One region of the Pseudomonas sp. AC083 genome, then DNA from elsewhere that is predicted to be linked to it. Evidence: predicted binding sites of a transcription regulator. Region 1 holds the regulator's gene; the other holds the start of a gene.
The links. The regulator sigma-54, encoded in region 1, starts transcription at its own class of promoters, with help from an activator protein. The targets are predictions, from matches to a motif close to ANTGGCATNNANNTTGCTNT.
Positions count from the first base shown of each region.

Region 2: a site for sigma-54 is predicted at 6,644-6,663, ahead of flgB (flagellar basal body rod protein FlgB). Genes of this name have one in related genera too.

Region 1 is NZ_CEEDDH010000006.1:203,281-215,458, reverse strand. Features, by position in the region: gene AC0IXA_RS12475 (superoxide dismutase) at 1-418, shown strand, start outside; gene AC0IXA_RS12470 (ZIP family metal transporter) at 449-1,342, shown strand; gene AC0IXA_RS12465 (HPr family phosphocarrier protein) at 1,377-1,652, opposite strand; gene rapZ (RNase adapter RapZ) at 1,668-2,525, opposite strand; gene ptsN (PTS IIA-like nitrogen regulatory protein PtsN) at 2,528-2,992, opposite strand; gene hpf (ribosome hibernation-promoting factor, HPF/YfiA family) at 3,005-3,313, opposite strand; gene AC0IXA_RS12445 (RNA polymerase factor sigma-54) at 3,387-4,877, opposite strand; gene lptB (LPS export ABC transporter ATP-binding protein) at 5,044-5,769, opposite strand; gene lptA (lipopolysaccharide transport periplasmic protein LptA) at 5,769-6,314, opposite strand; gene lptC (LPS export ABC transporter periplasmic protein LptC) at 6,301-6,873, opposite strand; gene AC0IXA_RS12425 (KdsC family phosphatase) at 6,882-7,406, opposite strand; gene AC0IXA_RS12420 (KpsF/GutQ family sugar-phosphate isomerase) at 7,406-8,380, opposite strand; gene AC0IXA_RS12415 (ATP-binding cassette domain-containing protein) at 8,653-9,462, shown strand; gene mlaE (lipid asymmetry maintenance ABC transporter permease subunit MlaE) at 9,462-10,259, shown strand; gene mlaD (outer membrane lipid asymmetry maintenance protein MlaD) at 10,259-10,726, shown strand; gene AC0IXA_RS12400 (MlaC/ttg2D family ABC transporter substrate-binding protein) at 10,738-11,391, shown strand; gene AC0IXA_RS12395 (STAS domain-containing protein) at 11,388-11,693, shown strand; gene AC0IXA_RS12390 (BolA family protein) at 11,809-12,048, shown strand; gene murA (UDP-N-acetylglucosamine 1-carboxyvinyltransferase) at 12,071-12,178, shown strand, end outside.
Region 2 is NZ_CEEDDH010000008.1:174,722-186,899, reverse strand. Features, by position in the region: gene AC0IXA_RS14500 (beta strand repeat-containing protein) at 1-3,109, opposite strand, end outside; gene flgE (flagellar hook protein FlgE) at 3,636-4,970, opposite strand; gene flgD (flagellar hook assembly protein FlgD) at 5,002-5,730, opposite strand; gene flgC (flagellar basal body rod protein FlgC) at 5,746-6,189, opposite strand; gene flgB (flagellar basal body rod protein FlgB) at 6,193-6,603, opposite strand; gene cheR (protein-glutamate O-methyltransferase CheR) at 6,944-7,771, opposite strand; gene AC0IXA_RS14470 (chemotaxis protein CheV) at 7,818-8,750, opposite strand; gene flgA (flagellar basal body P-ring formation chaperone FlgA) at 8,833-9,594, shown strand; gene flgM (flagellar biosynthesis anti-sigma factor FlgM) at 9,757-10,083, shown strand; gene AC0IXA_RS14455 (flagella synthesis protein FlgN) at 10,132-10,599, shown strand; gene AC0IXA_RS14450 (flagellar brake protein) at 10,689-11,435, shown strand; gene AC0IXA_RS14445 (MFS transporter) at 11,509-12,178, opposite strand, start outside.

The DNA.
Region 1 (12,178 bases):
AAAGCTTCGCGCGGCGGTGATCAATCAGGGCGGCGGTCACGCCAATCACTCGCTGTTCTGGGAAGTGATGGTGCCCAACGGCGGCGGCAAGCCCGACGGCGCGCTGGCCACGGCTATTGATGAGCAACTGGGCGGACTCGACAGTTTCAAGGAAGCCTTCACCAAGGCCGCGCTGACCCGTTTCGGCAGCGGTTGGGCCTGGCTCAGCGTGACACCGGAGAAAAAACTGGTCGTGGAAAGCAGCGGCAATCAGGACAGCCCGTTGATGAACGGCAATACCCCAATCCTCGGTCTCGACGTCTGGGAGCACGCCTACTACCTGCGCTACCAGAACCGTCGCCCGGAATACATCAACGCGTTCTACAACGTGATCAACTGGCCGGAAGTTGCTGCGCGCTATCACGCCGCACTGGTTTAAGCCTTCAATAAAAACAATCCAGGGCTGACTATGGGCACGGAAACACTGGCGATTGGCAGCGGGCGCATGTTTCGTTACGCGGTGGGCTCGCTGTTGCTGCTGGCGGGGATGACTTTGCTGGTCGCCCACGGTTTGCAGTGGCTGAATCTGGAACCGCGGCTGTTGCGCGCCTTGCAGGGCGGTGCCATCTGCGCCTTGGGCACGGCGCTTGGCGCGGTGCCGGTGCTGGTGATCCGGCGCATGCCGCAGGCACTCAGCGACACCTTGCTGGGATTTGGTGCCGGGGTGATGCTGGCGGCGACGGCGTTTTCGCTGATCGTGCCGGGCATTGCTGCGGCGGAGAGTCTTGGTCTTACGCCGTGGGCTGCCAGTGGCCTGATCTGCTTCGGCATCCTGCTCGGCGCGTTCGGTCTGTATCTGGTGGATCGGCGCGTTTCGGGGGCCTCGCCGGAGATGCTCGTCGGCACGCTGGAGCATCCGGTGATTCCACCACGAATCTGGCTGTTCGTGTTCGCCATCATCGCGCACAACATTCCAGAAGGCATGGCGGTCGGCGTGTCTGCCGGCGGCGGGATGGCGGACGCCGACAGTCTGGCGATGGGCATTGCGTTGCAGGATGTGCCGGAAGGGCTGGTGATTGCGTTGGTGCTGGCCGGGGCGGGGATGTCACGGTACAGGGCGTTTCTCATCGGCGCGGCGTCTGGGCTGGTCGAACCGGTATTTGCACTGTTATGCGCGTGGCTGGTGAGTCTGGCTCAGGTGCTGTTGCCGCTGGGACTGGCGTTGGCGGCCGGGGCGATGTTGCTGGTGGTGACCCACGAAGTGATTCCGGAGTCGCGTCGTCATGGGCATGACAAGCTGGCCAGTATGGGCCTGTTGGTCGGGTTTTGTCTGATGATGGTGATGGATACGGCGTTGGGGTGAATGGAGGCGAGGAACAGTGTCCCCGCCTCAAGGATTATTCACCTTCGTCGAAATACCTTTCGATCAGATCGACCAATGCGTCCATGGCTTCCTGAGCCTGTTCGCCTTCGGTGCTCAAATGGATCTTGGTGCCTTTGCCCGCCGCGAGCATCATCATTGCCATGATGCTCTTGCCGTCGACAGTCGTTTCAGGGGTGCGTCCCACCCGGATCGTGCAGTCTGGATACTGACCGGCCACGCCGACGAATTTGGCCGATGCCCGAGCATGCAGACCCAGCTTATTGATGATTTCGATTTCACGAGCAGGCATCGCGGTGTGAATCCTTTAGGTGAGGTCGCGGTGGCGAACCTGGACGTTCTTCAGGGTTTTCTGCAGGGCCTGGCCCAGACGTTCGGTCAGGTAGACGGAGCGGTGGTGCCCGCCGGTGCAGCCGATGGCAATGGTCACGTAAGCACGGTTGCTGGCGGCGAAACGTGGCAGCCACTTGTTCAGGTAGGCGTAGATGTCCTGATACATTTCTTCGACATCCGGCTGCTGCGCCAGGTACTCGGCCACCGGTGCATCAAGGCCCGATTGCGCGCGCAGCTCCGGTTTCCAGTACGGATTGGGCAGGCAGCGCACATCGAAGACCAGATCGGCATCGACCGGCATGCCGCGCTTGAAGCCAAATGATTCAACCAGAAACGCCGTGCCGGGTTCCGGCTGATTCAGCAGGCGCAGCTTCAGGGTGTCGCGAAGCTGATAGAGGTTCAGGCTAGTAGTGTTGATTTTCAGGTCGGCCAGATCGGCGATCGGGCCGAGCAGGGCGGTTTCATCGTGAATCGCCTCGGCCAGTGAGCGATTGGCGTTGCTCAGCGGGTGACGACGACGGGTCTCGGAAAAACGCTTGAGCAGGGTTTCCTCGTCGGCGTCCAGGTACAGCACATCACACTTGATATGCTTGGCACGGACGTCTTCAAGCAGTTCAGGGAAGCGTGACAGATGGCTCGGCAGGTTGCGCGCATCGATCGACACGGCGACCAGCGGCTGCGCCAGCTCCGTGTGAATCAGCGCACGCTCGGCCAGTTCCGGCAGCAAACCGGCCGGCAGATTGTCGATGCAGTAGTAGCCGTTGTCCTCAAGGACATTCAGGGCGGTACTTTTACCCGAGCCCGAACGGCCACTGACAATGATCAAACGCATGATTAGTGCCCGTTCTGCTCGTCCAGTACAACCTGGTACAAGGCTTCGTTGCTCGTGGCGCTGCGCAGTTTTTCACGAACTTCCTTGCGGTCGAGCATGCTGGCGATCTGGCGCAGCAACTCCAGATGCGCATCGGTCGCGGCTTCCGGGACCAGCAGCACGAACAGCAGGTCTACCGGAGCGCCGTCGATGGCGTCGAAATCGATCGGGGCTTCAAGGTGCAGCAGGGCGCTGATCGGCGCCGTGCAGCTCTTGAGGCGGCAGTGGGGAATGGCGATGCCGTTACCAAAACCGGTGGAACCGAGTTTTTCACGGGCGATCAGCGCCTCGAAGACATCCTGCATCGCCAGATCCGGCACTTCGCGGTGGATCAGGTTGGCAATCTGTTCGAGGGCTTTTTTCTTGCTGCCGCCCGGCGCGTTCACTTGGGAACGGCCGGGGGTCAGGATGGTTTCAAGTCGGATCATGGGATAGGGGTGTTAACGACCGGTCGCGCCCTGGAGGAGGCTCTGGGTCTTTTCCTTATGCTTTTTGAGTTGGCGATCCAGCTTGTCGGTGAGTGAGTCGATCGCAGCGTACATGTCGGTATCTTCTGCGTTGGCGACCACTTCGCTGCCGGGGATATGCAAGGTGGCTTCGATCTTCTGCTTCAGCTTTTCGACGCACATCGTGACCTGCACGTTGGTGATCTTGTCGAAATGTCGCTCCAGTCGCTGGAGTTTTTCCTCGATGTAGGAACGCAGAGGTTGGGTCACTTCCAGTTGGTGTCCACTGATGTTGACTTGCATACAGCTTCTCCTTCGTTGCCAGTGCATAAAGCGGCAGGCCGAAAAGCCTGCCACTGGAACGCTGTAACGTGGCTTACATCAACCGCTTGCGTTCGCTCGAAGGCGCGATTCCGAGGGATTCGCGGTACTTGGCGACGGTGCGGCGAGCCACCTGAATGCCTTGTGCCTCCAGTAAACCAGCGATCTTGCTGTCACTCAACGGCTTTTTCTGATTTTCCGCTGCGACCAGTTTTTTGATGATCGCGCGGATCGCCGTGGACGAGCATTCGCCGCCTTCGGAGGTGCTGACGTGGCTGGAGAAAAAGTATTTCAGCTCATAAATACCGCGCGGGGTATGCATGAATTTCTGTGTGGTCACTCGGGAAATCGTCGATTCGTGCATGCCCACCGCTTCGGCGATGTCATGCAATACCAACGGCTTCATCGCTTCGTCGCCGTATTCGAGGAAGCCGCGCTGATGTTCGACGATCTGCGTGGCCACTTTCATCAGGGTTTCGTTGCGGCTCTGCAGGCTCTTGATGAACCAGCGGGCCTCCTGCAACTGGTTGCGCATGAAAGTGTTGTCGGCGCTGGTGTCGGCACGTTTCACAAAACCGGCGTACTGGGCGTTGACACGCAGGCGTGGCACCGACTCCTGGTTCAGCTCGACCAGCCAGCGCTCGTTGTCCTTGCGCACGATCACATCGGGAATGACATATTCGGCTTCTGTCGACTCGATCTGCGAACCGGGACGCGGATTGAGGCTCTGCACCAGTTCGATGACTTGGCGCAGCTCGTCTTCCTTGAGCTTCATCCGGCGCATCAACTGGCTGTAATCGCGACTGCCGAGCAGGTCGATGTAATCGGCGACCAGCCGTTTGGCCTCGGTCAGCCACGGCGTCTTCGCGGGCAGCTGGCGCAGTTGCAGGAGCAGGCATTCGCTGAGGTTGCGGGCGCCGATCCCGGCGGGCTCGAATTGCTGGATGCGATGCAGGACGGCTTCGATCTCGTCGAGCTCGATGTCCAGTTCAGGATCGAACGCTTCAAGAATTTCTTCGAGTGTTTCGTCCAGATAGCCCTGATTGTTGATGCAGTCGATCAGGGTCACGGCGATCAGGCGATCGGTGTCGGACATCGGCGCCAGGTTCAGTTGCCAGAGCAGATGGCTCTGCAGGCTCTCGCCGGCGGACGTGCGGGTGGTGAAATCCCACTCATCGTCATCGCTGCTGGGCAGGCTGCTGGCGCTCGTCTGGTAGACGTCTTCCCAGGCGGTATCCACTGGCAGTTCGTTGGGGATGCGCTCGTTCCACTCGCCATCCTCGAGGTTGTCCACCGTCGGGGCGGTTTCCTGGTAGGAGGGTTCCTGGATTTCGGCGGGCTTCTGTTCGGCGTTGTCGGCCAGAGGATCGGCGTTGTCGAAGTCGTCGCCTTCTTCCTGGCGCTCGAGCATCGGATTGGATTCCAGAGCCTCCTGGATCTCCTGTTGCAGGTCCAGGGTCGACAATTGGAGCAGGCGGATGGCCTGTTGCAGCTGCGGTGTCATCGTCAGCTGCTGGCCCATTCTCAAGACTAGCGATGGTTTCATGGCAGGGGCTTAACACCTTATTCGCCGGCGCTTTGCGCCATCCACTACAGGGCGCCGAAGCGCCAAACTTAAGCAAATTATATGCCTGAAACTGAAGTGTTTGCCTAGAGCGCTGTAACAATTAAAGCGGATAAATGCGCCTTGAATCGATACAGCGCTGTCGCGCTTACAGGCGGAACTCGTGACCCAGATACACTTCCTTGACCAGATCGTTGGCCAGGATGGTCTCGGCATCACCTTCGGCGATCAGTTGACCGTCATTGACGATGTAAGCGGTTTCGCAGATATCCAGGGTCTCACGGACGTTGTGGTCGGTGATCAGTACACCGATGCCCTTGGCCTTGAGGTGGTGAATGATCTGCTTGATGTCGCCGACCGAGATCGGGTCGACACCGGCGAACGGTTCGTCGAGCAGGATGAACTTGGGTGCAGTGGCCAGGGCGCGAGCGATTTCCACCCGGCGGCGCTCACCACCGGACAGGCTCATGCCTAGGTTGTCGCGGATGTGGCTGATGTGGAATTCCTGCAGCAGGCTTTCCAGCTCCTTGCGCCGACCGGCCTTGTCCAGCTCCGGGCGAGTCTCGAGGATCGCCATGATGTTGTCGGCAACCGACAGTTTGCGGAAGATCGACGCTTCTTGCGGCAGATAGCCGATACCGGCCTTGGCGCGGCCGTGCATCGGCTGGTGGCTGACGTCCAGGTCATCGATCAGCACACGGCCCTGATCCGCCTGCACCAGGCCGACGATCATGTAGAAGCACGTCGTTTTACCGGCGCCGTTCGGGCCGAGCAAGCCGACGATCTGCCCGCTGTCGATCGACAGACTGACGTCACGCACGACCTGGCGGCTTTTATAGGCCTTGGCCAGGTGCTGAGCTTTCAGAGTTGCCATTACTGGGATTTCTCTTCGGTTTTCTTCTTCGGCTGGATCACCATGTCGATGCGCGGACGCGATTCGGTGACCTTGCTGCCCGTGGCGCGACCGGCGCTGGCCAGTTTCTTCACGGTGTCGTAGACGATTTTTTCGCCTTGGGTGACGTTGTTATCCTTGTCGATAACCTTGGCCTTGTCGATCAGCACCACCCGATTCTGCTGGGCGTGGTATTGAATCGTCACGCCGTAGCCCTTGACCGGGTTGGCGTCGCCCTGTGTCTGCAACTGCTCGAAGTAAGCCAGGTTGCCTACCGAGGTCACCACGTCGATGTCGCCATTGGGCGCGCGCGTCATGGTCACGGTGTTGCCTTTAACGATCATCGAGCCCTGGGTAATGATCACGTCACCTTTATAGGTGGCGATGCCATTCTTGTCGTCCAGTTGGGCGTCGTCGGCCTGAATGCGGATAGGCTGCTGCTGATCGTTCGGCAGGGACCAGGCGCTCGCGCTTCCCAGTGCTGCGCCCAGACTGAGCAAAATAGGGAGGGTTTTAACGAGCCTCATACTGTCCTCTTACGTTCGATTGCAGGTGTATCCTGCTGTCCTTCAGGTACGCTTTCATTCCGACGCCAGTCGATACGCCGCCAGCGCCCTCGATTCTAACGGGTTGCGCAGTCTGCGCATATTCCTGCTGCGGGAACACGGTCATGCGGGTGCTGGTGATCAGGGTGCCGCGCTGTTTCTCGTCGGTGCGCTGTACGCGTACCGAATCGATCAATTCCACTTCGGTGCCGCCCGAGTTCACTTCGCCGCGTTCGCTGGTCACGTGCCACGGGAAGTCGGTGCCGCGATACATGTTCAAATCAGGCTTGGTCACCAGCGTGATATCAGTGGCCTTGACGTGTTCGGCCTTGTCGGAGGTCATCTCATACTGCACCTTGCCGTCGGGCAGGTACTGAATGGTGTGCGTGTTGGTCGCGTACCAGTCGATCGGATTCTCGGCGGCCGAGACCGGCGGCTTGTCGAGGAAGCGTTCCGGGCTGATGTTCCAGTAGCCGACCGCAGCGAAAATCGCCGCGATGCAGCCGAACAGCAGGAAGTTGCGAAACTTTTTGCTAAACATGGTCAGGCTCACAGGTACGCGGCGTTGGCCGCTTCGAGGCGGCCCTGGGCGCGCAGGATCAATTCGCAGAATTCGCGGGCGGCACCTTCGCCGCCACGGGCGCGGGTAACGCCGTGGGCGTGTTCGCGGACGAAATCGGCAGCGTTGGCCACCGCCATGCCCAGCCCTACACGGCGGATCACCGGCAAGTCTGGCAGATCGTCACCGAGATAGGCGACTTCTTCATAGCTTAGGCCCAGTTGCGCGAGCAGACCGTCGAGTACCACCAGTTTGTCCTCGCGCCCCTGAAACAGATGCGGGATGCCGAGGTTCTTCGCGCGGCGCTCGACCACCGGGGTCTTGCGACCACTGATGATCGCCGTCTGCACGCCGGCATTCATCAACATTTTGATGCCTTGGCCGTCAAGGGTGTTGAAGGTCTTGAACTCGCTGCCGTCTTCGAGGAAGTACAGGCGCCCGTCGGTGAGCACACCGTCGACGTCGAATACTGCCAGTTTGATCGCTTTGCCGCGTTGCAGCAGATCGTTGCTCATTACATGACTCCTGCGCGCAGCAGATCGGAGAGGTTGAAGGCGCCGATCGGGCGATCCTCCTCGTCGACGACTACCAGGGCGTTGATTCGATGGTCTTCCATGATTTTCAGGGCTTCGGCGGCGAGCATGTCGGGCCGGGCGGTCTTGCCGTGTGCGGTCATCACCTGATCGATGGTGGCGCTGCGGATGTCGATGGCGCGATCCAGGGTGCGGCGCAAATCGCCGTCAGTGAAGATCCCGGCGAGCTTGCCATCGGCTTCAATAATAGCGGTCATGCCCAGACCCTTGCGGGTCATTTCCATCAGCGCGTCTTTGAGCAGGGTGCCGCGTTGTACTTGCGGCAGCTCTTGCCCGGCGTGCATGACGTTTTCGACTTTCAGCAACAGGCGACGGCCAAGGGCGCCGCCCGGATGCGAGAAGGCAAAATCTTCAGCGGTGAAACCACGCGCTTCCAGCAAGGCCACGGCCAGAGCGTCGCCCATGACCAGCGCGGCCGTGGTCGAAGAGGTCGGTGCCAGATTCAGCGGGCAGGCTTCGTGCTCGACATGCACATTGAGATTGACCTCGGCGGCCTTCGCCAATGGCGACTGCGGATTGCCGGTGACGCTGATCAACTGGATACCCAGGCGTTTGATCAATGGCAGCAGCGTTACGATTTCGTTGGTCGAGCCGGAGTTCGACAGTGCCAGAATCACGTCGTCGCGGGTGATCATGCCCATGTCGCCATGGCTGGCTTCGGCCGGATGCACGAAAAACGCCGGAGTGCCGGTGCTGGCCAGGGTGGCGGCGATCTTGTTGCCGACGTGCCCGGATTTGCCCATGCCGACCACGACGACGCGGCCCTTGCTGGCCAGAATCATCTCGCAAGCGCGTACGAAATCGGCGTCGATATGGGCCATCAAGCCTTGGACGGCTTCCACTTCGAGGCGGATGGTGCGTTGTGCCGATTGAATCAGGTCGCGGGTTTTGCTCATGTCAGAATCGTATGGGCCGATGAAAAGGCGGCGATTATAGCGGTTATGTGGCAAAGCCTCACGCAAGTTCGACGTGCTTTGTCATTACTGGTTACCAAAACACTCTGAAAGTCGCTCAGGCCCTCTTCAGTCGGCGATCTTGGCCGGGTTCTCGCTTGGGCGCTCAGCCTTTGCAGTGATATAGTTCGCCGCCAGTTCGGCCTGCCCGGGATGCAGGTGTTTCCGAGGAAAGTCTGGCATCCCAGTGAGAGGCTGCATCGCAAGGAGTTTAGATGAGTGCCGATAACGCCTACGCGGTCGAGCTGAAGGGAGTCTCCTTCAAGCGCGGTGCGCGGAGCATTTTCAATAACGTCGATATCCGCATCCCCCGCGGCAAGGTCACCGGCATCATGGGGCCTTCCGGCTGCGGCAAGACCACGCTGCTGCGCCTGATGGGCGCACAGTTGCGGCCGTCCAGCGGTGAAGTCTGGGTCAACGGGCAGAATCTGCCGACGCTGTCGCGCAGTGATCTGTTCGATGCGCGCAAGCACATGGGCGTGCTGTTTCAGAGCGGTGCGCTGTTCACTGACCTTGATGTGTTCGAGAACGTGGCCTTCCCGCTGCGGGTGCACACGCAACTGCCGGAAGACATGATCCGCGACATCGTCCTGCTCAAATTGCAGGCAGTGGGTCTGCGTGGCGCCATCGAGCTGATGCCGGACGAACTGTCCGGCGGCATGAAGCGCCGCGTGGCACTGGCCCGGGCGATTGCCCTCGATCCGCAGATTCTCATGTACGACGAGCCCTTCGTGGGCCAGGACCCGATCGCCATGGGCGTGTTGGTGCGCCTGATCCGCCTGCTCAACGATGCTCTGGGCATCACCAGCATCGTGGTCTCGCACGACCTGGCGGAAACCGCGAGCATTGCCGACTACATCTATGTAGTGGGCGATGGTCAGGTGCTGGGGCAGGGCACGCCGGATGAGCTGATGAATTCGGATGAACCGCGTATCCGCCAGTTCATGACCGGTGATCCCGATGGCCCGGTGCCGTATCACTTTCCAGCGACGGATTACCGCGCAGATCTTCTGGGGAAGCGTTGATGCGCAGAATTTCATTGATGGAACGCGTGCGTCGGTTCGGCGAATCGGCGATCGACGCGGTCGCGGTGTTTGGTCGAGCGACCCTGTTCCTGTTTCACGCCCTGCTGGGCCGTGGCGGTATCAGCGGTGGTTTCGGCCTGTTGGTCAAGCAGCTGCATTCGGTCGGCGTCATGTCGCTGGTGATCATCGTGGTCTCCGGCATTTTCATCGGCATGGTCCTGGCGTTGCAGGGCTTCAGCATTCTTTCCAGCTATGGTTCAGAGCAGGCGGTGGGGCAGATGGTCGCCCTGACGTTGCTGCGTGAACTGGGGCCGGTGGTCACGGCGTTGCTGTTTGCCGGGCGCGCCGGTTCGGCGTTGACCGCCGAGATCGGCAACATGAAATCCACCGAGCAGTTGTCCAGCCTGGAAATGATCGGTGTCGATCCGCTCAAGTACATCATTGCCCCGCGCCTGTGGGCCGGCTTCATTTCCCTGCCGGTGCTGGCGATGATCTTCAGCGTCGTCGGCATCTGGGGCGGTTCGTGGGTCGCAGTCGACTGGCTGGGCGTTTATGAAGGCTCGTACTGGGCGAACATGCAGAACAGCGTGAATTTCACCAGTGACGTGCTCAATGGCGTGATCAAGAGTGTCGTTTTCGCCTTTGTGGTGACCTGGATCGCCGTATTCCAAGGCTATGACTGTGAGCCCACTTCCGAGGGGATCAGTCGTGCCACCACCAAGACCGTGGTGTTTGCCTCGCTGGCAGTGCTCGGCCTGGACTTTATTCTGACCGCTTTGATGTTTGGAGATTTCTGATGCAAAACCGCACCCTGGAAATCGGTGTCGGCCTGTTCCTGCTGGCAGGGATCCTGGCTTTGCTGCTGCTCGCCTTGCGCGTCAGCGGCCTGTCTCCGACTTCGTCCACCGACACTTACAAGTTGTATGCGTATTTCGACAATATCGCCGGTCTGACGGTCAGAGCCAAAGTGACCATGGCCGGTGTGACCATCGGCAAGGTCACCGCTATCGATCTGGATCGCGACAGCTTCACCGGTCGGGTCACGCTGCAGGTGGATAAAAAGGTCGACAACCTGCCGGTTGATTCGACTGCGTCTATCCTCACCGCGGGTCTGCTGGGCGAGAAATACATCGGTATCAGCGTCGGCGGTGAAGACACCCAGTTGAAAGACGGTGGAACCATCCACGACACGCAGTCGTCACTGGTACTGGAAGACCTGATCGGTAAATTCCTGCTCAATACCGTTAGCAAAGACGCCAAATGAGGAGCTTTTGAATGATCTCTATCTTGCGACGTGGCCTGTTGGTGTTGCTCGCGGCCCTGCCGTTGATGGCTAACGCTGCACCGGGGCAATCGGCTCATGACCTGATTCAGGACACCACGAACCGGATGCTTGCCGATTTGCAGGCGAACAAAGAGAAGTACAAGCAGGATCCGCAGGATTTCTATGCGGCGCTGAACAACATTGTCGGTCCGGTGGTGGATGCCGAGGGCATCTCCAAAAGCATCATGACCGTGAAGTATTCGCGCAAGGCCACGCCTGAGCAGATGCAGCGCTTTCAGGAAAACTTCAAGCGCGGTCTGTTCCAGTTCTACGGCAACGCTCTGCTGGAATACAACAACCAGGGCATCACGGTTGACCCGGCCAAAGACGAATCGGGCGAGCGCACCAGCGTCAATATGACCGTCAAGGGCAGCAATGGCGCGATCTATCCGGTGCAGTACACGCTTGAGAAGATCAGCGGCGAGTGGAAACTGCGCAACGTGATCATCAATGGCATCAACATTGGCAAGCTGTTCCGTGACCAGTTCGCCGACGCCATGCAGCGCAATGGCAACGATCTGGACAAGACCATCGATGGCTGGGCCGGTGAAGTCGCCAAGGCCAAGCAGGAAACCGACAAAGCCGCCGCGAAGCCAGCGCAATGAGTGAGGCGGCAGTTCGCATGAGTGATGTCGACGAGCTGGTGCTCAGCGGCGTGCTGGATTACCGCACCGGGCCTGAGCTGCGCAAGGAAGGGCAGGCGCTGATCAAGTCGAGCAAGGCGTCGGCGCTGGTCATCGATTGTTCGGCGGTGCAGAAGTCCAGCAGCGTCGGCCTGTCGTTGCTGCTGTGCTTCATGCGTGATGCTCAGGCGGCCGGCAAGGCCGTCAGCATCCGCGCGATGCCCGAAGACATGCGCGAAATCGCTCAGGTCAGCGAGTTGACCGAGCTGTTGGCGCACCCCTGAACCCTCATCTATAAAGAAGCCCCCCGTCAGAGTCCTGCGTTGCGGGGTTCGCAGGCGCGGGGCTTTTTTGTATGATGTCCGACCCGTGCGCACAGGGCGCCGATTGAGGTTGAGCATGCAGGCCGTAGAAGTGAAGAGCTTCCTTGAAGGAAAGCTGCCAGGAACGCTGGTAGAAGTTGAAGGCGAAGGCTGCAACTTCCAGCTGAACGTGATCAGCGATGAACTGGCGGCGTTGAGCCCGGTGAAGCGTCAGCAGCAGGTCTATGCCCATTTGAACCCATGGATCGTCGATGGCAGCATCCATGCGGTCACTATGAAATTTTTCAGCAGCACGGCCTGGGCCGAGCGCACCTGAGCCCTAGGGCGTCGAGATACTAATGGATAAATTGATTATTACCGGTGGCGCTCGTCTCGATGGCGAGATCCGCATTTCCGGCGCGAAGAACTCCGCCCTGCCGATTTTGGCCGCGACCTTGCTGTGCGAT
Region 2 (12,178 bases), on a different contig from region 1:
CATAGCCACCGTCGACGGTCTCGATGACAGTCAATGCACCCGTGCCGTTAACGATGTAGACATCGTTACCTGCCCCCCCGGCAAACGTCATCGAGCCCGCTGCGAGGGTGAACTGATCATCCTGAGCTGTACCGATGATGTTCTCGAAGTTGCTGAACACGTCGCCCTGAGCATCGCCGCCCACTCCAACGCCGCCGCCATTGGTAACGGACAGGGTGATGGCCTGGGCGGAACTGGAGTAATCCAGTTTGTCGATGCCGCCAGCGCCATCAAGGGTATCGACCGCAAGACTGGCGACAAACGTATCGCCATTGGCTGAACCACGGAAACCTTCAATGCCGGAGAAGGTATCACCGGCAGCTATCCCTGTATGAACGCCATTCTTCAGGTCGACGGTTACCCCTGCTTTAGTGGGGTCATCCTCATAGCTGACAGTGTCGATACCACTCCCGCCAATGAACTGGTCAGCGCCCGCTCCCCCCATGAGCACATCGTTACCCGCACCGCCGGTGATGACGTTGTCACTGGCATTGCCCCGCCCGGTGAAGTTGCCGCTGCCGGTATAGGTCAATCGTTCGATTTCCGCCCCCAGCACACCACTGGCCTGACTGGTACGTATCTCATCATCACCCCCTCCCGCAACTTCGATGGCGTTGATCACCCCGCTGGCATCGACGACGTAAACGTCGTCGCCCGCCCCGCCACTGACGGTGATTGTTCCAGCAGTCGCTGAGAACCGGTCTGCATAGGCCGAGCCACCAATCCACTCCATATTGCTGAACTGGTCGCCTTGCGCGTCACCACCCGAGCCAGTGCCGGCACCGTTGGCAATGGACAGGCTGATGGCTTGGGACGAATCCGCGTAATCCAGCTTGTCCAGACCACCCGCGCCATCCAGCGTGTCGGCTCCAGTACCGGCGAAGAAAGTATCGCCATAGGCCGAACCCCGGATTGCCTCGATGCTCTCGAAAGTGTCTCCCTGAGCCATGCCCGTGTGCACGCCAGTCTTCAGATTTAGGGTCACACCAGCACCGGTCCTTTCATCTTCATAGCTGGCAGTGTCCAGACCGGCGCCGCCGATGAGCTGATCTGCCCCTGCTCCGCCGATCAACACATCGTTGCCGCTGCCGCCGGTAATAACGTTATCTCCGGCATTGCCCCGCCCCGTGAAGTTGCCGGTACCGGTGTAAGTGAGGCGTTCAACGTTGGCAGCCAGCGTCATGTCGACTTTATTGGTGAAGAGTTGGTCGATACCACCGCCAGCTGTTTCGATGATGACGCCGTTGGCATTGTTGTTTAAAACATAAACATCGTCGCCCGCACCGCCGTTGAGCACCAGTCCACCGCCGGTGAGGGTGAACGTATCGTTGAATACCGTGCCGACGATGGTTTCGACATTGGTGAACGAGTCACCTTGGGCATCGCCGCCAGAGCCAGTACCGGCTCCAGCAATGGACGAAAGAATGTTTATGGCCTCGGCAGAGGTCGAATAGTCCAGGGTGTCGCTACCCTGAAGCCCATCGAAGGCATCGGCAGCCGCACCGCTGACAAACGTGTCTGTGTAGTTCGTTCCCTTGTAGAGTTCGATACCGGAGTAGCTGTCTCCCAAGGCAATGCCGGTATTACTGCCGGTCTTGAGATTGAGCGTCACACCGACGCCATTAACAACATCTTCATAACTGGCGGTATCGAAGCCGGCACCACCATTCAATTGATCTGCACCTGCCCCCCCGATCAATACGTCGTCACCCGCGCCGCCCGTAATGATGTTGTCACCAGCGTTACCGGTGCCCTTGAAGTTCCCGCCCCCCGTAAAGGTCAGGCGTTCGACATTTGCCGCCAGATATGCGGTGTTTTGTGTGGTGCGCACCTCATCGTCGCCGCCGCCTGCCACTTCAATGATGCCAGCGTTAGTGTTGCCGCTGATTATGTAAACATCGTTACCCGCCCCGCCGTTAAGTGTCAGTCCGCCGCCGGTCAGGGTGAAGGTATCGTTGAACGCTGAACCGACAATCGTTTCAACATTGGTGAACGAGTCCCCCTGTGCATCTCCGCCAGTACCGGTACCTGCACCGCCAACGGAGGACAGAATGTGGACGGCCTGATCCGACGTCGAATAGCTGAGCGTATCCGCGCCCTGCAGACCGTCGAAGTTATCGGCTGCCGCGCCACTGACAAAGGTATCGCCGTAATTCGTACCTTTGTAGAGTTCGATGCCGAAGTAACTGTCGCCTAGCGCAATGCCTGTGTTGACCCCGGTCTTGAGGTTCAGTGTCACGGGAACGCCATTGACCACTTCTTCATAACTTGCGATATCGAAACCGGCCCCTCCCGACAATTGGTCGGCACCTGCGCCACCCGTCAAGACATCGTCACCTGCCCCTCCGGTGATGACATTGTCGCCGGCGTTGCCAACGCCTTTGAAGTTACCCGTGCCGGTAAAGGTCAGACGCTCGACGTTTACCGCCAGATAAGCAGTGTTTTGCGTGGTGCGAACCTCATCGTCACCGCCGCCTGCTGCTTCGATGATGCTGGCGTTGGTATTGCCGTTGATTATGTAAACGTCGTTGCCGGCCCCGCCGTTAAGCGTCAGCCCACCGCCGGTGAGGGTGAAGGTATCGTTGAATGCCGAACCGACAATGGTTTCAACATTGGTGAATGAATCGCCTTGGGCGTCCCCACCGGTACCCGTGCCAGCAGCCCCGACAGAGAAAAAAATATTGATAGCCTGGTCAGATGTTGCGTAGCTAAGCGTGTCATTTCCCTGAAGACCATCAAAGGTGTCGGCTCCGGAACCACTGACGAAAGTGTCCGCCCAGTTCGTACCCCGAAACACTTCGATATCGGTGAACGTATCGCCCTTGGCGGCGCCGGTGTGCACACCTGTCTTGAGATTCAGCGTTACCGAAATGACATTAGTCACATCCTCATAACTGGCTATATCAACTCCCGAACCGCCGTTGATCTGGTCGGCCCCTTCCCCACCCATCAATACATCGTTACCAGCGCCGCCATTTAACACGTCATCCCCGGCATAGCCCCGAATCTGATCATCACCAGCGGTACCCAACAGGGTATCCGCAGCGTTGGTGCCATATATAACTGCCATTACATCTTCCTTGTGTGTGTGTCGGAAACTGCGCTAAGACGCCAGGCGCTCCGGGGTCGCCCCTCTCTGAGCATGCACTGGGCATTGTTACGTGTTGTATTGAGCAGGCAAGGCAGCGCCTTCGATGCGGTACGACGAGCAACGGTGCGTACACGCGACACCAGCGACCAGCCCGATAGGCAACGAAATCTGATTACGCAGGAAGGATTCACTGGCTCTGCCTGCTCGGCGGGCCTATGGCTTGTCAGTTGCAGCACCTGGATCGGCGCACGGACAGCTTTGAGATTGTTCACAGGTACTCCATCCTAGAGCGTTGATGACCTCCATGTCGGCGCAGCCTACTGCCACACCGTGACGAACACCGGTCGAAAGTTTGACGGTGGCTGCTCTAGTCCGCAGACGCAGCAATTTCCACACCACCCCAGACGACGAACGGTAAAAAAATCGATGCGCAGCGTGCTAGCGCGCACAAAAAAACCGACGCCTCAGGACGTCGGTTTTTAGTGATGCAGAGCCAATAGATCAATCAGGTCATCTGAATAATGGTCTGCATAATCGTGCTCTGAGTCGAAATGGTCTTGGCGTTCGCCTGATAGTTGCTCTGACCTTTGATCAGATCAACCAGCTCGTTGGTCAGGTTAACGTTCGACTCTTCCAGCGAGTTGGACACCACCTCACCCAACGTACCAGTCTTCGGCGCGTCGTAGCCCGGAATACCCGAAGCGAAAGTCTCTTTCCAGCTAGTGCCACCGACAGCCTGCAAGCCCTGTTCGTTGGTGAAACTGGCCAGTGCAACCTGACCAATCGCCTTGCTCTGGTTGTTGCTGAAGTTGGCGAACAGCGTACCGGTGCCATCGATCGTCAGGTTGGTGATCTGGCCGGTGGCGTAACCATCCTGAGTCGGAATCGTGCGCGAGGTATCAGCGTTGTACTGCGTGGTCTTGGCCATCGAAATGGTCACGCCATTCGGGTTGGCCGAAGCGCCATTAGGCGTGAAATTACCATTGGTCACGGTGCCTGGCACCCAGTTATTCAGGGTCAAATCACTGCTGATAATCGGATTGGTCGGGTCTGCCGGATTAGGCGTACTGACCTGAAGCAACTTGCCGGAACTGTCGAACGTCAGTGTTGAAGCCACTGGTGGAGTCTTGGTTGGATCGCTACCGGTAGCATCCGGGTTACGGCCGTCAACCAAGGTGTACACCTTCCAGACGTTATCACCGGTCTTCACTACATACTGATCCATAACATGCGCGTTGCCCTGCGTGTCATAGATCGGGGTGCTGAAAGATTTGGTGTAAGTCTCAGGCTTGGACGGATCGAACACCACGGGGGTGGCGCCCGTGTCGATGATTTTAGTGGCGGACGAATTCAGGTTGATGCTCGAAGTCACCGCCGAAGTCGATTTCGGCGCCAGGTTCGAGGTGTCGATCTTCAGATCGGTCAACACACCGTTGATGATCTTGCCGTTGGCATCCACACCGTAACCCTGCAGACGCGAGGTGTAGTCGGTGTTGGTGATGTAACCGGCGTTGTCGACCTTGAACGTACCGGCACGGGTGTACGAGATCGAGCCGTTGTTGCTCATGGTGAAGAAGCCGGAGCCGTTGATGCCCATGTCCAGCACGTTGCCAGTGTTGTTGATGTCACCTTGGGTGAACTGCTGGGAAACGTTGGCCAGGCGCACGCCGTTGCCGATCACTTTGCTGCCGCTGCCCAGACGAGTCGACGAATAGACGTCTTCGAATTCTGCGCGCGAGGATTTGAAACCGGCGGTGGCGACGTTGGCGATGTTGTTGCCGGTTACGTCGAGTTGTTTGTTGGCGGCATAGAGACCGCTAAGGCCGATGTTAAAAGACATGTTCCACTCCTTCGTGCCGGGTTAGTCGGCTCTATATACCAATGGTTTGTACTTTGGACAGGGCAACGGTGCCCTTGCCGGCCAGGTTGAGCATCAGCTCGCCACCGGTCTGGCTGATCGTCACGCTGTTGACGGTCGCCGGCAGGTAGGTCGCCAGGTCGGTCGCGGTGCCGTTGATCGGTGCGCTGGCCTTGAACGTGTAAGTGCCGACCGGAACCACGGTGCCGGCGGTGTCCTTGCCGTCCCAAGTGAAACTGGCATCGCCGGCAGCGCGGCTGCCCAGGTCGATGGTGCGCACGGTCTTGCCGTCCTTGTCGGTAATGGTCACGGTGCCTCCGGCAATCGACGACGGCACGCTGACAGAACCGGTCAGGCCTTTGCTCGGGTCATCGAGCTGCGCGGTGTTGGTCTGCACGATCACGTTGCGACCGACCAGCGACGAAGCCTGCAGCGCTTGCGACGAGTTGTAGTTGCCGGCAAGGCCGCTGACGGTGGAGTTCAGCGTGGTGATGCCTTCAAGGCTGCTGAACTGCGCCAGTTGCGCAACGAACGCGCTGTTGTCCTGCGGGTCGAGCGGGTTCTGGTTTTTCAGCTGGGTGACCAGCAATTGCAGGAAAGCATCCTTGCCCAGCGCCTGGCCGCCGGTGGCACTGTTGGTCGCCGAAGCGATGCCGCCCGACGTAGTGCTGCTGGCCTTCTTCGACGAGTTGGCCAGGATGTCGTTCATGCTCAGGCTGCTGGTGGTATCCGTAACGCTCATGGCAGTCGCCCCTTATTACTGACCGAGGGTCAGTACCTTCTGCATCATGGTTTTGGCGGTGTTCATCATTTCCGCGTTGGTCTGGAACGAGCGGCTCGCAGAAATCATGTCAGCCATTTCTTCCACCACGTTGACGTTCGGGTAGTAGACGTAGCCCTTGGCGTCGGCGGCCGGATGGTTCGGCTCGTAGCGCGCTTCGAGGTTGCTCTGGTCTTCGACGACGCCGAGCACCTGCACGCCCTGCCCGGCCGCGTCCTGGTTCTGGAACAGCGAATTGCTGCCGCCGGCCTGGCCGCCCTGGAACATGGTGGCGAATACCGGATGGCGCGCGCGGTAGGTCTGGTCGATGCTCGACGAAACGGTTTCGGCGTTGGCGATGTTCGAAGCCACGGTGTTCAGACGCGTGGTCTGCGCGCTCATGCCGCTGCCGGCAATGTTGAAAACGCTGGACAGGGACATGGATTATTCTCCGCGCAGGGCTGACACCAGCCCTTTGAATTTGCTGTTGAGCAAGGTGAAGCTGGCCTGGAAGCCGACGGCGTTTTCCGCGTAGTTGGACTGTTCCAGTTGAGCGTCGACGGTGTTCTGGTCGATCGAAGGCTGCATCGGCGTGCGATACATCAGCGACTCGTCGCCATTGCCCAGCCCTTCAGCCTCAATGTGCCGGCTGTTGGTCATGTTCAGGGCAAAGTGGCCGCCGGTCTTGGTCTTCTCGGTCTGTGCTTCGAGCACTTTGGAGAAATCCAGATCCCGCGCCTTGTAGTTCGGGGTGTCGGCGTTGGCGATGTTGTTGGCCAGCACTTCGGCACGCTGGGCGCGGAAGCCCAATGCCTTTTCGTGAATGCCCAGCGCTTTGTCGAAGCTGATGCTCATGTCGGGAACCTTCAGGTGACCGGTTTTTCGTATCTGAGCTTTAGCAAGCGCCGTGCCAAATGGAAGAACCCCCCGTATTCCGGGGCTTTGCGCCGGACAGGCAAAGCGGCAATGCCAGAAAAGCGGCAACCGGTTACCGCCGGATGCCGCTTTTCTGCCGCTGTCGCCTGCCAACACCGAACCTGTAGGAGCTGCCGAAGGCTGCGATCTTTTGATCTTGGCCCTTAAAAGCAACAATCAAAAGATCGCAGCCTTCGGCAGCTCCTACACAGGGTGCGGTGTCAGGTAAAAAAACGGGAGGCTTTGAAGGCCTCCCGTTTTTTGTATTGCCGCTGACCGCTTATTTCGCTTTGTAGATAATCCCCGGGCTGCACTGAACCATCTGGTAATGATCCGGCAATCCGTTCAGCGCTTCCGAAGCGCCAAGGAACAGGTACCCGCCCGGCTTCAACGTGCTGTGAATGCGCAACAGGATGTCCTTCTTCACTTCGGCAGAGAAGTAGATCAACACGTTGCGGCAGAACACGATGTCGAACTTGCCCAGCGCTGCGTAACTGTCGAGCAGGTTGAACGAGCGGAATTCCACCCGGCTCTTGATCGGCGCCTTGACCACCCAGCGCCCCGGCCCTTTCGGGTCGAAGTAGCGTTGCAGGCGTTCCGGCGACAGACCGCGACCGATCGCCAGGCTGTCGTACTCGCCGGTCTTGCAGTTGTTGAGCATCAGGCCCGACAGATCGGTGGCAACGATCTGCACGCCCATCTTCAACTGACCCAGGTTGCTGCGCTCGAACTCGTCGATCGACATCGACAGCGAGTACGGTTCCTGTCCCGACGAGCAGGCCGCCGACCAGATCCGCAGACGCTGGTTGGGGCTGGCCTTGATCGCTTCCGGCAGTACCTTGTTCTTCAAGACTTCAAACGGATAGGTGTCGCGAAACCACAGGGTTTCGTTGGTCGTCATGGCATCGACCACCTGCTCGCGCAAACCGCTGCGCGGCTGGGTCTGGATGCGCTGCACCAGCTCACCCAGGGACTTGATGCCTTGCTGCTCCATCAGTTTGTTGAGACGGCTCGAGACCAGATACTGCTTGTTTTCACCGAGCAGAATGCCACAGGCTTTTTCCAGGAAGACCCGGAACTGTTCGAAATCCAAATTACCCGTAGACAATGATGCCGCCTCTTAAATCGTGTTGACCGCCAGGGGCAGAAGGCCCCTAGCTGATATCTGCTGCTTTGATCCGGTCGACTACCCGGGATGCGAGGTCATCAGGACGGAATTTGGCCAGGAAGTCATCAGCACCGACTTTCTTGACCATCGCCTGATTGAATACCCCCGACAACGAAGTATGCAGGATGATATGGAGCTTTTGCATGCGTGCGTCGCCGCGGATTTCCGCCGTCAGGGTGTACCCGTCCATCTCCGGCATCTCGATGTCGGAAATCATCATCAGGAACTCTTCTTCCGGCTTCTTGCCCTCGTCGACCAGCTTGCGCAGGTAATCCAGCGCCTGCTTGCCGTCGTTCAGCGCCACCACTTCGACACCGATGGTCTGCAGACAACGCGTGACCTGCTTGCGCGCCACCGACGAGTCATCGACCGTCAGCACCCGCAGCGACAACGCCTTGGTCTGCGTCTCGACATCGACCACGCCCACCGAAATCGCTTCCGGCGTCGGCGCCACTTCGGCCAGCACCTTCTCGACGTCGATGATTTCGACCAACTGATTGTCAACCCGCGTCACAGCGGTCAGGTAGTGATCGCGACCGGTACCCTTGGGTGGCGGATGGATCTCTTCCCAGTTCATGTTGACGATGCGCTCCACCGAGCGGACCAGGAAACCCTGGGTCTTGGTGTTGTACTCCGTGATGATCACGAACGGACTGTTCTTGTCTTTCAACGCACCGGAGCCCGTTGCCATTGCCAGATCCAGGATCGGAATGGTCGCTCCCCGTATATTCGCTACCCCGCACACGACAGGACTGGATTTGGGCATCAACGTCAGGGACGGGCACTGCAACACTTCCCGTACCTTGAACACGTTGATCCCGTAGAGCTGCGGCCCGTCGAGACGGAACAACAGCAGCTCGAGGCGATTCTGCCCTACCAGTTGCGTGCGCTGGTTCACCGAATCCATTACACCAGCCATGCCCAGACTCCTACACCAACGCCAAGTGTTGTTGCGACGCACATTCATTGCTAAACGGCACGGCGCTTGCTTTTTAACTCGTATGAACGCTCAAACGACATTTTCCCGACGCCTGACATCCTCCCTTCGCAAAGGGCTTTGCGCGGTGTCCGCCGTTTGCTGCTTGCTTGCTGGCAGTCCTGCCCATGCAGATGCGGTTACCTTGCCTGATATGCTTATCGGCGTGACTCAGGGCTTTCTTGAATTCACCGTAGAAGACTATTTGGCTTCCAGTCAAACCGAAGGCCGCTACGAAATCGAAGTCAACCAGCTCGACCCGCGCATGCGCATGCCCATGTGCGACAAGGAATTGACAGCCACACTGGAGAGCCCGGCACGCCCGCTGGGCCGCGTCACGGTGAAGGTTCGCTGCGAAGGCAGTTCGCCGTGGACGGTGTTCGTACCCGCTCAAGTCCGCCTGTTTCGCGAGATCGTGACGACCACTCGCCCGCTGAAACGCGCCGGCATTATCGAGCCGCAGGATGTGACCTTGCGCGAGCGCGACATCAGCACGATCAACCAGGGTTTCCTGACCTCGGTCGACGAAGCGATCGGGCAGAAACTTACCCGACCAACGGTCGCCGATCAGGTCATCACCCTGGTGCATCTGGAACAGGCCGAAGTGGTGCGCAAGGGTGACCAGGTGGTGATCACTGCGCGCAGCGGCACCCTTGCCGTACGCATGCCGGGGGAAGCGCTCTCCAATGGCGGCATGAAAGAACAGATTCGAGTAAAAAACCTTAATTCTCAAAGAGTTATCAAGGCGCAGGTGATTGCGCCGGGACAGGTCGAAGTGGCCATGTAAAAGCCTCGTGGAGAAAACTGGCGCCGATCCCGTCGCTTCCCTAAACTGTGCCGCAGCAGGTCTCGCAACGGCGCATGCAAGCTTATGGTTGATTGGGCCTAAAGTTTTTCAGGGGATAGCCGAAAACATGGCAAGCGTCCAAATTCCCAGAGGTTTTTTATCATGGTTATCGATTTCAACCGATTGAACAGTTCCTCGTCACTAACCGGCAGCACACGTACCAGCAACGCCAAGGAAAGCGCTGAAAACAGCCCCTCCGCGCCGCTGAATACCCAGGCCGAACAGGCCAATGTCGCCAAAAGCGGGGAGTCGGTACACCTCAGCAATGAGGCTCAACAGTTGCAGAAGGTCACTGACAAGCTGCGCGATCAGCCTGCTGTCGACAAAGCCCGTGTGGCCGAGTTGAAAGCCGCGATCGCCGATGGCAGCTATAAAGTCGACAGCAACCGTGTAGCCAGCAAACTGCTCAACTTCGAAGCCCAGCGCTAGGCTTTTGCCGGCGCCAGGCTTTTGGACGCTTAAACCCCAAGGCCAGCCATGCACGACACTAACTTATTGCAATTGATCAACGACGACTTTGCTCCAGCGCAACAATTGCTGGACTTATTGCAAACCGAATCCCTCGCTTTGCATGGTCGCGACATGCCGTTGCTGGAAGAAATTCTGGCGACCAAGCAAGCGTTGATCATTCTGCTCGAGCAGCATGGCCGCAAGCGCAGCGAAATCCTCGCCAGCCTCAACCTGCCGACCGATCGCACAGGTCTTGAGCAACTGGCCAGCCAGTCGAGCATTGGCGACCAGTTGCTGACCCAGGGCGACGCCCTGACCGCGCTGATCGCCCAATGCCAGGCGGCCAACATCAAGAACGGCCAGTCGATCCAGATCCAGCAGGCGACTACGGCCAACCAGCTGAAGATCCTCACCGGCGGTGAGCCGCCAGCGCTGTACGACGCCAGCGGGACCTTTGCCAAACCGGTCAAGCCGCGAACGCTCAGCCAGGCATGAGCCATTCGCTGGCCCTGCACTATCCACTTGCGCAACATGCTGGCAAAATGCTGGCCAGTCGTCTTATTTTGTCTGGAGATTGAAGAACCGTGTCCAACACCCTAAGCGCGGATGATGCTCCGCAGCCTCCGAAGGTGCTCACCACGCCACTGGAAATCTCCAGCAACCTGCGCCAGCTGCAAGACAGCCACGATCCGCTGATCATCACCTTCCATGAACGCAGCCAGCGCTTTCAGAGTTACCTGATCAAGGTCGACCGCGAAACCGCAACGATCGCCCTGGACGAAATGATTCCGCGCGATGGCGAGCGCTTCCTGCAAGCGGGCGAACCGTTCAAGGTCGAAGGCTTTCATGACGGCGTGCGGATTGCCTGGGAATGCAACGGCACACTGAACATCGAAGAATCCGACGGTGACCGTTTCTACACCGGCGAACTGCCGAGCGAAGTGGTCTACCACCAGCGCCGCAACGCCTTCCGCGCTGCATTGAAACTCACCGATCTGGTCAGCGTTGAACTGGGCGGCGAAAAGCTCAAGACGCCGTTGCACGGCAAGCTGCTGGATATCTCCGCCACTGGCTGCAAATTCCGTTTCGAAGGCGACATCACTGATCGCCTGCAACTGGGCCAGGTCTACGATCGCCTGATCGCCCCGCCGCTGTTCGGCAATCAGCCAACATCGGTCGAACTGCGCTATCTGCATTTCGAAGAAAAACTCAACATCACCTTCGCCGGTCTGCGCTTCCACAACATCAGTGGCCAGGCTGCGCGCAACGTCGAGCGTTTTGTTTACCAGTTGCAGCGTGAAGCACGGCGTTTCGACAAAGACGATCTCTGAGTCGCAGCGATCAAAAAAAAGGGCAGTCCCGCACAGGGCTGCCCTTTTTTATGCGCCGATGTTTATCTTCGGCTCAAGGCCTGCCACCACTGATATCCGGCTCAGGCTTATCGTCATTGCCGCTGTCCAGTTCGGTTTCAACGACTACTTCCGGCTGCGCTTCGGGCTCAGGCTCAGGCTCAGGAGTGACCGGCGCCGGATCCTGCACCATCTGCTCCTGCACCACCTGCTCATCAACACGCGGGTCAAGCGCCGCCACCAGCGGCGAGCTCGACATGCTGTCCGGCATTGCCACGTGATGCAGCGGTGCGTCGTCGACCTGGTGCAGGTTGGTCACTGCTTTCGGACGAATCCGCCAGACCAGCACCAACGCGAAGAAACTGAAGAACGCATACAGGCTCTGACTGCCGAGAAACTTCATCAGCACGCCCGCCAGCAGCGGCCCGATGCTCGCGCCAACACCATAAGTCACCAGCAACATGGCGGTCAGCGACACCCGGCGATCGCCTTCGACGTGGTCATTGGAGAACGCCACCGCCAGCGGATACAGGCAGAACTGCACCAGCGAACAGAAGAAACCAACGACGAACAACACCTCCAGCGGCACCTGCGGCATGATCGCCAACGGCAACGCCGCCACCGCCAGAAACCCGGCAAAGCAGCGGATCAGCAGCGCGCGGTCATAACGGTCGGACAACCAGCCCAACGGCCACTGCACCAGCAAACCGGCAAAAATGCAGCTA